4 regions of the Pseudoalteromonas sp. S1727 genome follow, and region 2 is predicted to be linked to each of the others. Evidence: predicted binding sites of a transcription regulator. Region 2 holds the regulator's gene; each other region holds the start of a gene.
What was found. The regulator sigma-54, encoded in region 2, starts transcription at its own class of promoters, with help from an activator protein. The targets are predictions, from matches to a motif close to GTTGGCACGNNNNTNGNNT.
Positions count from the first base shown of each region.

Region 1: the regulator sigma-54 is predicted to act here: its motif matches at 1,398-1,416, upstream of CWB85_RS10920 (flagellar assembly protein T N-terminal domain-containing protein).
Region 3: the regulator sigma-54 is predicted to act here: its motif matches at 982-1,000, upstream of CWB85_RS07790 (DUF1328 family protein).
Region 4: the regulator sigma-54 is predicted to act here: its motif matches at 969-987, upstream of CWB85_RS07565 (BON domain-containing protein).

Region 1 covers NZ_PNDT01000039.1:12,970-15,175, forward strand. The annotation lists gene CWB85_RS10910 (transglutaminase-like cysteine peptidase) at 1-691, opposite strand, end outside; gene CWB85_RS10915 (LPP20 family lipoprotein) at 850-1,308, opposite strand; gene CWB85_RS10920 (flagellar assembly protein T N-terminal domain-containing protein) at 1,470-2,206, shown strand, end outside.
Region 2 covers NZ_PNDT01000110.1:13,515-15,720, reverse strand. The annotation lists gene ptsN (PTS IIA-like nitrogen regulatory protein PtsN) at 1-199, opposite strand, end outside; gene hpf (ribosome hibernation promoting factor) at 204-491, opposite strand; gene CWB85_RS19205 (RNA polymerase factor sigma-54) at 520-2,016, opposite strand; gene lptB (LPS export ABC transporter ATP-binding protein) at 2,084-2,206, opposite strand, start outside.
Region 3 covers NZ_PNDT01000024.1:56,171-58,376, reverse strand. The annotation lists gene oadA (sodium-extruding oxaloacetate decarboxylase subunit alpha) at 1-264, opposite strand, end outside; gene CWB85_RS07795 (OadG family protein) at 275-520, opposite strand; gene CWB85_RS07790 (DUF1328 family protein) at 1,040-1,213, shown strand; gene CWB85_RS07785 (hypothetical protein) at 1,271-1,462, shown strand; gene pdxJ (pyridoxine 5'-phosphate synthase) at 1,525-2,206, opposite strand, start outside.
Region 4 covers NZ_PNDT01000024.1:12,766-14,971, reverse strand. The annotation lists gene CWB85_RS07570 (S8 family serine peptidase) at 1-570, opposite strand, end outside; gene CWB85_RS07565 (BON domain-containing protein) at 1,028-1,351, shown strand; gene CWB85_RS07560 (DUF1289 domain-containing protein) at 1,549-1,743, opposite strand; gene CWB85_RS07555 (DUF2059 domain-containing protein) at 1,847-2,206, opposite strand, start outside.

The sequences.
Region 1 (2,206 bases), on a different contig from region 2:
GTGTTTGTTCGAGAATACGTCGCCAGCGAGATAATCTAGCAGTAGGGTTTGCAACACTTTGCGTTGAATTATTAGCCCATAAACCTTGGCTATTAAAACTAAAAACAGGGCTCAGATCTGTACGTTTAGCTGCGGGCAATACCTTTGCAATTAAACTATCTAAAATCAGTGGTTGCGCATTTGGCACAGCAAAGTAACCAAGCACCATATGCGCTTGAGTTTGTCTAGAGTTTGGCCCACCGATCTGTGCTTTTACATAAATAAGCCGTAACTTATCATCTGCAATACCTAGGGCGCGCAGACTGATATACTTAGCAATTGCATAATCTTCACAATCACCCAGCCCTTTCCCTAAAGTTTCAAGTGGAGTTGCCCAATAATCATTTTGTTGCCAAAGCTGCATATCGGTTCGGTAGCGCAAGTTACGAGCAAAAAAATCATTTACGATTAAAATTTTTTGTTGTTCAGTTTTGTTCTGTGACTGGACTAACATTGTTTGCCAATTACGAGCAACTGCCACACGTGAAGGACCAAACTGTTGGTGCATTTTTTCTAAAAAGGTAGTGAACTGAATCGATAGGCGATCGGCACACACAAAAGAGGTTGCAAATATAAGAGGCAGCAAAAAATGCAGTAACGGGCGATTACTCCATTTACTCAAAGGCACACTAACTGAGCGACACTCGCTCACAAAAGCAACCTTGAGTTGTACACTAAAAAACGCGTCAAACTTTTTCTTGCCACAATCTTTATTCAGTAAAAAACAGTAAATAAAGCATAGCACTGAAGCGTTAACAGTGAGATATTTTAGCCATTATTTTGTGACTATTTAACGCTCAATAATTAACTTTAGTAATAAGTGACTTTTTTAACTTCACGTGGCTTTATTTCGCCTATGTATAAGTCATGGACACGTTTCATATCAAGCTGTAACTCGGTAGCGTAAGTATCTCCAACTGCATAGCTTTTAATGACTTGCGCCCCTTTAATAATGCCTTGCACTTGGCTGTGTAATTGATCATTTTGCGCAATACTGCCTTGCACAGTGGTGCCGGCGGTAATCTTTTGCCCATATACTTGTTCTGCAAGCTCGCGGTACGCTTCAAGCTTAGATGCTTTAATTGCCATCAACGAGCGCTGTGACTGATTCTCCCCGGGCTGAGCACTAATTGGCGCATACCCGACCGCTTTTAAAACTGGGTAGTTATCTGGCTCTATGTACTTATATTCCACATGTTTATCAAAAATACTACTACAGCCTACTAAACCTAGACTCGCAAAAATGCAAATTGCAATCACACTACGCATGGCGTCTCTCACGCTTAAAAGAAGTCATAATGTCTAAACCGATGCACAATCAATGCCAAAATTAGTACTTACTGTCGTTTTAGATCAAAGTTGTCAAACAATTGGTATAGTCCTTGCTCTGTCACTGTATATAGCAGATGTTTATGTATAAGGTTTGGGTAATGAAGCATAGTTTATCAACAATCATGATCGCCACAAGTTGGCTAACAGCCAGCCTTTTTTCGCCTAATAGCTCAGCACAGTGGTATGAATCAACAGGCCATGCCAGTATCAAAAATGATGATGTGGCGGCGGCAAAATCTGCGGCCATAAAAGATGCAATCACCCAAGCGTTAGTGTTCTCAGGTGCCCGTGTGAGCTCAATGCAAACCTTAGTTGACGGCGTACTTACGCAAGATCAACTAAAAATAAACAGTCACGGCGAAATTCAAAAAATAGAAATGATCAGTGAAGATCGAAAGTCAGATCAATTTGCGATCACGCTACGCTTGGATATTTTCCCACAACAAGAACACTGCCCCGCTAATGAGTTCACTAAGTTTGTTGCGATCACCCAAACGCAATTAGTCAATCGTGAACAGGCCATGATGGGTCAAATTTTTGACATTAATAAAGCCACTAGCGAAGCCCTGTATAAAACATTAAGCCAATCGGCAATGAATGCTAAGCCAACCGCTTATTTTAACTTTCCGATCCGCGTGAGCGAGTTTTTTAATCAACAATACGATTACAGTGATGCACTATTAGAAGAAATATCAAGCCGCAGCAACTCACAGTATGTACTGTTGAGTCAGATTGTTGATATTTCTAATAGTGATAAGCTCAATAATAGTTACGCATTTTGGCAAGACGAAACGTACCAACGCTCATACAAGGTGGACTTTGCTTTATTTGATGG
Region 2 (2,206 bases):
GAGGAATGGCAATGCCACGACCAATACCAGTACTACCTAGTTTTTCTCTAGCGAGTAATGCATCGAGGATTTCTTGTTGTGATAGCTGAGGAAGTTGTTCATGAGCCAATTGGCTGATAAATTCAATGATCCGTTTTTTGCTATTAAAAAGGACCGCAGTTTTACTGCAGTCCTGGCAAATAAGTGAGCTTAATTTCATAGTGTTAGTGTCGAGCGTGCTTCTCTTTGTGTTTGATTACTTGACGGTCGAGCTTGTCGATTAGTCCGTCAATGGCTGCATACATGTCTTGATGTTCAGTTGAAGCAAATAACTCAGCACCACTGACATGGATGGTGGCTTCTGCTTTTTGGCTTAGCTTTTCTACGTCAAGAATAACATGGACATTGTTGATGTGATCAAAATGCCTCTCAAGCTTCGCAAACTTATTGTTTACATAGTCTCTTAATGAATCAGTAATTTCTACGTGACGACCAGTTAAATTTAGTTGCATAAGCATTTTCCTTTTTTGATTTTACGCCTTAAATCAAACTCTTTCTTTGATTTGACGGTGGAATAGCCAGTGACTCGCGGTATTTTGCAATAGTCCGTCTAGCTACTTTGATACCTTGCTCTGCCAATATATCTGCAATTTTACTATCACTCAATGGTTTCGCTGAGTTTTCTGCGCTAATCAGTTTTTTGATTAGTGCGCGAATAGCTGTCGATGAGCATTCGCCGCCATTTTCAGTACTAACATGGCTTGAGAAAAAATACTTTAACTCAAAAATACCACGCGGGGTATGCATGTATTTTTGGGTAGTTACACGAGAAATTGTTGACTCATGCATCTCTACCATTTCAGCAACGTCATTGAGTACCATAGGTCGCATGGCTTCAGGGCCATGTTCAAAGAAACCTTGCTGCTGTTTTACGATGCAATTGGTTACTTTGAGCAATGTGTCATTGCGACTTTCTAGGCTTTTTATAAACCATTTAGCTTCTTGCAGATGCGAACGAATAAACTGACTATCAGTGCTCGACTTTACTGAGCGCGACATAGCTGCATATTGGCTGTTCACTCTGATTTTTGGCATGCTGTCTGGATTAAGTTCAACCACCCAGCGGCCTTTAATTTTTTTCACTGATACGTCAGGAATAACGTATTCTGACTCTTCTCGTACTATGGTATCCGCAGGCTTTGGATTTAGGCTGTGGATCAGAGTCATCACTTCTTTTAGTTCATCTTCCTTAAGCTTAGTCTTTTTCATCAAAGTGCGATAGTCGCGACTAGCTAATAAATCGATATGATCAGTTAAAATCATTTTTGTCTCATTAATCCAAGGGGTTGCCGGATCAAATTGATTTAGCTGAATACATAAACACTCTTGTAGACTGCGAGCCGCGATGCCTACAGGGTCAAATAATTGGATACGTTTTAAAACCGCTTGTACTTCGTCAAGTTCGATTTCTTCTTCGTTGTTGCCTTGATTTAAGCTCTCTACAATATCTTCACAGCTAAGCGTTAAAATACCTGAGTCATCAATGGCCTCAACAATTGCAATGGCTATTGCTTCATCTGTAGGGCTAAATGGAGTTAGCTGTAGCTGCCACATTAAATATTCATGCAAGGTTTCTGTTGAGGCGCCTTGATATATAGATTCGTCCTCTGGCATTGGGCCTGCTGAGCTATTTGGCGCAGCGCTCATGTACTCATCCCATGTGACATCCATCGCCATTTCATCACTGAGTGTTTCTTTGGTGAGTGCTTCGCTGCTTTCTTGTTCGTATTCGCTGGGCTTGTCATCTGCTGAGGCGCTAACGGTTAAGTCGTCGTTATCTTGCTTTTGCTCATTCTTGCCCGCCGTGTCGTCTGAATACTCATGCTCTTCTAGCTCTAGTAACGGATTGCTATCTAGCGCTTCTTGAATTTCTTGCTGCAGATCCAATGTGCTGAGCTGCAATAAGCGGATAGCTTGTTGCAGTTGCGGTGTCATTGTAAGTTGCTGGCCCATGCGCAGCTGGAGTGATTGCCTCATGTATCTCTAACAATCCTTTTATTGTTGTCATTGTTAAGTTTAGCAGATGCTTAGCCAAAGTGTGGCTTTATAGCCTAAATTGCTCACCTAGGTAAACATCGCGAACTGTTTGGTCGGCGAGTACATGCTCAGGTGTGCCTGATGCAATTAACTCCCCATGAGAAACTATGTAGGCTTTTTCACAAACATC
Region 3 (2,206 bases), on a different contig from region 2:
TAACAGGTTTTGACCACGTAATAGCATTTGTTGCTTGGTGTTTGGCATGGCTTTTTTCAAAGCACGGATCCGCTCCCAAGGATCTTCGCCTAAATAACGGATACATGAATCAAATGTTGCCCCACCCCATGACTCAATAGACCAATAGCCCGCATCATCTAATTTTTGTGCAATTGGCAGCATGTCATCTAAACGCATGCGCGTTGCTAATAATGATTGATGTGCGTCTCTAAGTACTAATTCGGTTAATTTTAATTTAGCCACAAGTCACCCCTTATAGTTTTTGTTTATTTTTGTACTGAGCAATCGCTGCACTGATCGCAGCAATGTGTGCACTTGGCACACCTGGTGCTTTGATTGACGGCGTACGCGTAGGCGCTGCAACCGGCTGTTCAAAACGGCTCGCTAATTTAGACATAATGATGATTGCTGAAATCAACAACGAAAGAAAAACAAATACGCCTACCATACCGGTGACCATTAAGTTTGCTGCTGTAGCTAGTAACTGACCTATATCCATGCTGCTCCCCTTGACTTCATTTACCCAACCTCGAGATTAGGTAAAAAATCACTTTATTTAAATAATTATGCACCAATGATAACAAAGAAACAGAGCAAGTCCAACACTTTGTAAATTGGTAAAACCAATTAATATAAAGCTAACATACTAACACTAAATTTAACACTCTACATTTTGCGATAATTTTACGAGAACTAGATAATAAAAATAGTGAATATAGCTATAAATTATAAGTGCAAGCCAAGATAAACCTCTGTGCAATGCGCCATCACAAGCATTTTTTGTATATGACTATTGCAATTAGTCGCACCAGATCAATTGGTCTTACCAAATAAATAGAGCTTTAAAGCAAATTTATATAGTCAGGAATAAGTTACAGGTAAAGTTGTAAATTATTCCCATCACTTTCATTTAGCCACATCATAAAAACTATAAACACATGATAATAAAGAGTTTATTTAATTGGCATGCAACTAGCATCATCTACTTCGAACAAATTAACAAACCAAGGAGACAACAATGTTACGCTGGACAATTACATTTCTAGTTATTGCACTCATTGCTGCAGTGTTAGGTTTTGGTGGTATCGCTGGTGCCGCAGCAGGAATTGCTAAGATTATATTTTTTATCTTTATAGTATTGTTAGTTATTTCACTTATTTCAGGCGCATTGCGCGGCAATGTTCCTAAGTGATCCAAATTAATCTCTAACATAATTAACAAAACATTATTTTTTACAAGGAATTACATTATGAAATCGACTACATTAAAAACAGCCGTTATCGCCCTTTTTGCTAGCTTTTTTATCATGGGTTGCGAAGACAACCACGCAGAAGAAGCAGGTGAGCGCATTGATGAAGCAGTTACTGATGTGCAAAACAAGGTTGAAGACGCCTGTGAAGAAGTGAAAGAAGGCGTAAATGCCGAAGAAACTAACTGTTAATATAGTTAGTTCTAAATAATAAAAAACGACTCATCTGAGTCGTTTTTGCTTTTAATCTGATCTCAAGCTCTTGCTTCTAGCATAAGCCGCTTCATATCACGCACGGCTTTATCTAAACCATCAATCGCAGCGCGCGCTATGATCGCATGGCCAATATTAAGTTCGTAAATCTCTTCCATCGCTGCTATTGGTTTTACATTGTGGTAATGCAAACCATGCCCTGCGTTTACTATCAAGCCTAAACTCGCTGCGTATTTTACGCCTTGACGAATGTGCTCAAGTTCTTCTTTCAGCTCTGCTTCAGTCTCAGCATCTGCATATGCGCCCGTATGTATCTCGACATAAGGGGCATTGCACGCTTTTGCTGCATCTAGCTGCGCTTTATCCGCATCGATAAATAACGACACTTTAATTCCAGCGTTACTTAGTTTTGCCGTTGCGGCTTTAATTTTATCTAAGTTACCAACCACATCTAGGCCACCTTCGGTGGTTAACTCTTCGCGTTTTTCTGGTACTAAGCAGACATAAGCAGGCTTTACATCTAGTGCGATATCGATCATTTCATCAGTGACGGCTATTTCTAGATTCATACGTGTTTGAATTGTTTTAGCCATCACATACACATCACGGTCTTGAATATGACGTCTGTCTTCACGTAAATGAATGGTAATGCCATCAGCACCTGCATGTTCTGCAACACTGGCTGCATGTGCAGGATCTGGATAACGGGTACCACGAGCTTGA
Region 4 (2,206 bases), on a different contig from region 2:
GGTTCCCGCTACGTGAGTACCGTGACCATTACCATCGTTGTACCAATTCCCCGTATTATTAGCACCATATCCATCACTACCTGTGATCCCTGTATTTGGTAAGTCAGGATGGTTAAGTGCATAACCGGTATCCATAATACATACTTTTTGATTACCAGTTAGATTGTCTGATAACTGTTGAGCTTGTACCATAGTGATCCCATAAGGCGTGCTCTCAGCCATTAAATAGCGCTTTGGATCTACTTCGATACTGGCCACATCCTCACTTTGCAACAATCGCGCTTTTTGCTCCGCCGTTAAAACCACCGCCATAGCATTAATATCTGGTAAACTTTGCAGCACTTCTACATTTGCTTGCAGAGCAATATCACTCATCAAATTCATTTTAATCGTATCAACGTGGGCTTTACTGCGCGCAAACGCAGTGTGTACCGCTGCTGTTTGCTCTGATAAATGCACGATAAAACGCGCTGATTCTACTTGCTCTGCCATTGCAGTGCTTGCAGTTGATAATAGAATCGCACTCGCTAATGCAGTTATTTTCAATGCGGGGGTTTTCGACGCTTTCATTTTAAAATCCTTGGATGTAAATTTAAATAAGCTATGAATTTACAATTAATTCACAACCCTTTAATGGAAACACCACAAGACAACGCTGTCAACTTAGTAATTGCAATCTATTAAAGTTTAAAATAGAGCAATTAATCTATTGTAATTTAAAGAGAATTATTTCATTTAAATATTTATCCCAAAACTCAGCTACACACCTTTAATTTATTAAGGAATGACATTCTCTGTAAATTAAATGTTACAAACAGCTATATACTGTATTAATCTAATAAAGCTAAAAAAGGAACAAATAAATCTAAAATAATGACCACTCATCGTATTTTTTACTCAGTAGAATGTAAAAAATTCTTAAGGTCACTATGAAAATATTAAATATCTTTAATTTACAATAGGTTAATTTTGGAATGGAATTTGTAACTAAGTAAATGTCATTCACTAAGCAAACTTGAGGGAAATCATGAACCGCTTTAAATTAACTGTATCATTAGTATCACTATGCTGTGTATTTTTACTCGCCTGTGCAACACAAGTCAGTGCAGCCACCAGCACGATTATGATCAGCAGCGTTTCTCCTCAGCCAACTTTACAACAAGCAATAATTGATAAACTACGCCGCAACCCAAACCTAAATCTTACACAACTGCAAGTGCATGTTGATGGCAACAAAATAGCCCTGTACGGCCAAGCTGCAACCGGTTTTGAACGCGCACTGGCACAAAAGTTTTTAGAAAACACCCAAGGTATCGCTATCATAGAAAATAAAATGCAGGTGAGAAATTAAAGAGCTTAGAGAGGCTAGGTTGGAGAATTTAATTGCTCGTTGTGTTTCTATTTAGTGCTTTATTAGTGCTGATTTTTATATTCACAAAAGTTCAACCCTCTTCAATATTGTAATGGCATGTAGTATCAAGTAAACAGTCAGTTCGAACTTAATGCCTGCCAATATAAAATTAATAGCACGAAGATAATTCATCATAATTATTTATGTCGGGCGTTTTTGCGGTTTTGGCATTCATTAAGAATATGCTGTTTTTGTTCTGGGTTGGCGCTGTGCCAAGCTAGGATTTCAGCTAGGGTTCTAAAGCAGCCGAGGCAAATATCATTGCCATCCAAACAGCAATGACGAATACATGGATTGTCGGGCTGCTTGGTGTTCAACTTATGACTATCCATTTTGAACCCCGCGTCGTTATTACTTACTAGACAGTAGCGGGGGTTTTTAGCTGTGTCTAATAAGTAATCTTAAAAAGCAGCACGCAATCATACAAAGCTAACTTTACTTACCTTGATGTTTTGCTAAGAATGGTTGTAGTCTTTCAAGCAGTAGGCCTTGTTTTAACTGCCCTTCTTGCATACCTAACTGCGCACCTATTTGCATTAGCTCTGGTGATTTAGCAAGAAACTTTTGCCCTGTGGGTGTTTCATAAAAGGCGATTAACTCATTGATTTCTTTTTCAGTAAAATTCTCAGAGTAGATTTCAACTAATTCTGTTAAAATTGCTTGTTGATCAAAATCATACTTAAACCAATCTCGGTAAATGTTTTTCAACTCTTCTTTCGCCGCGGCATCTAATTGTAACTGTACCGCCATTTGCTCAATAACTGGTAACATTGCTTCAAAACCACCATTCATCTG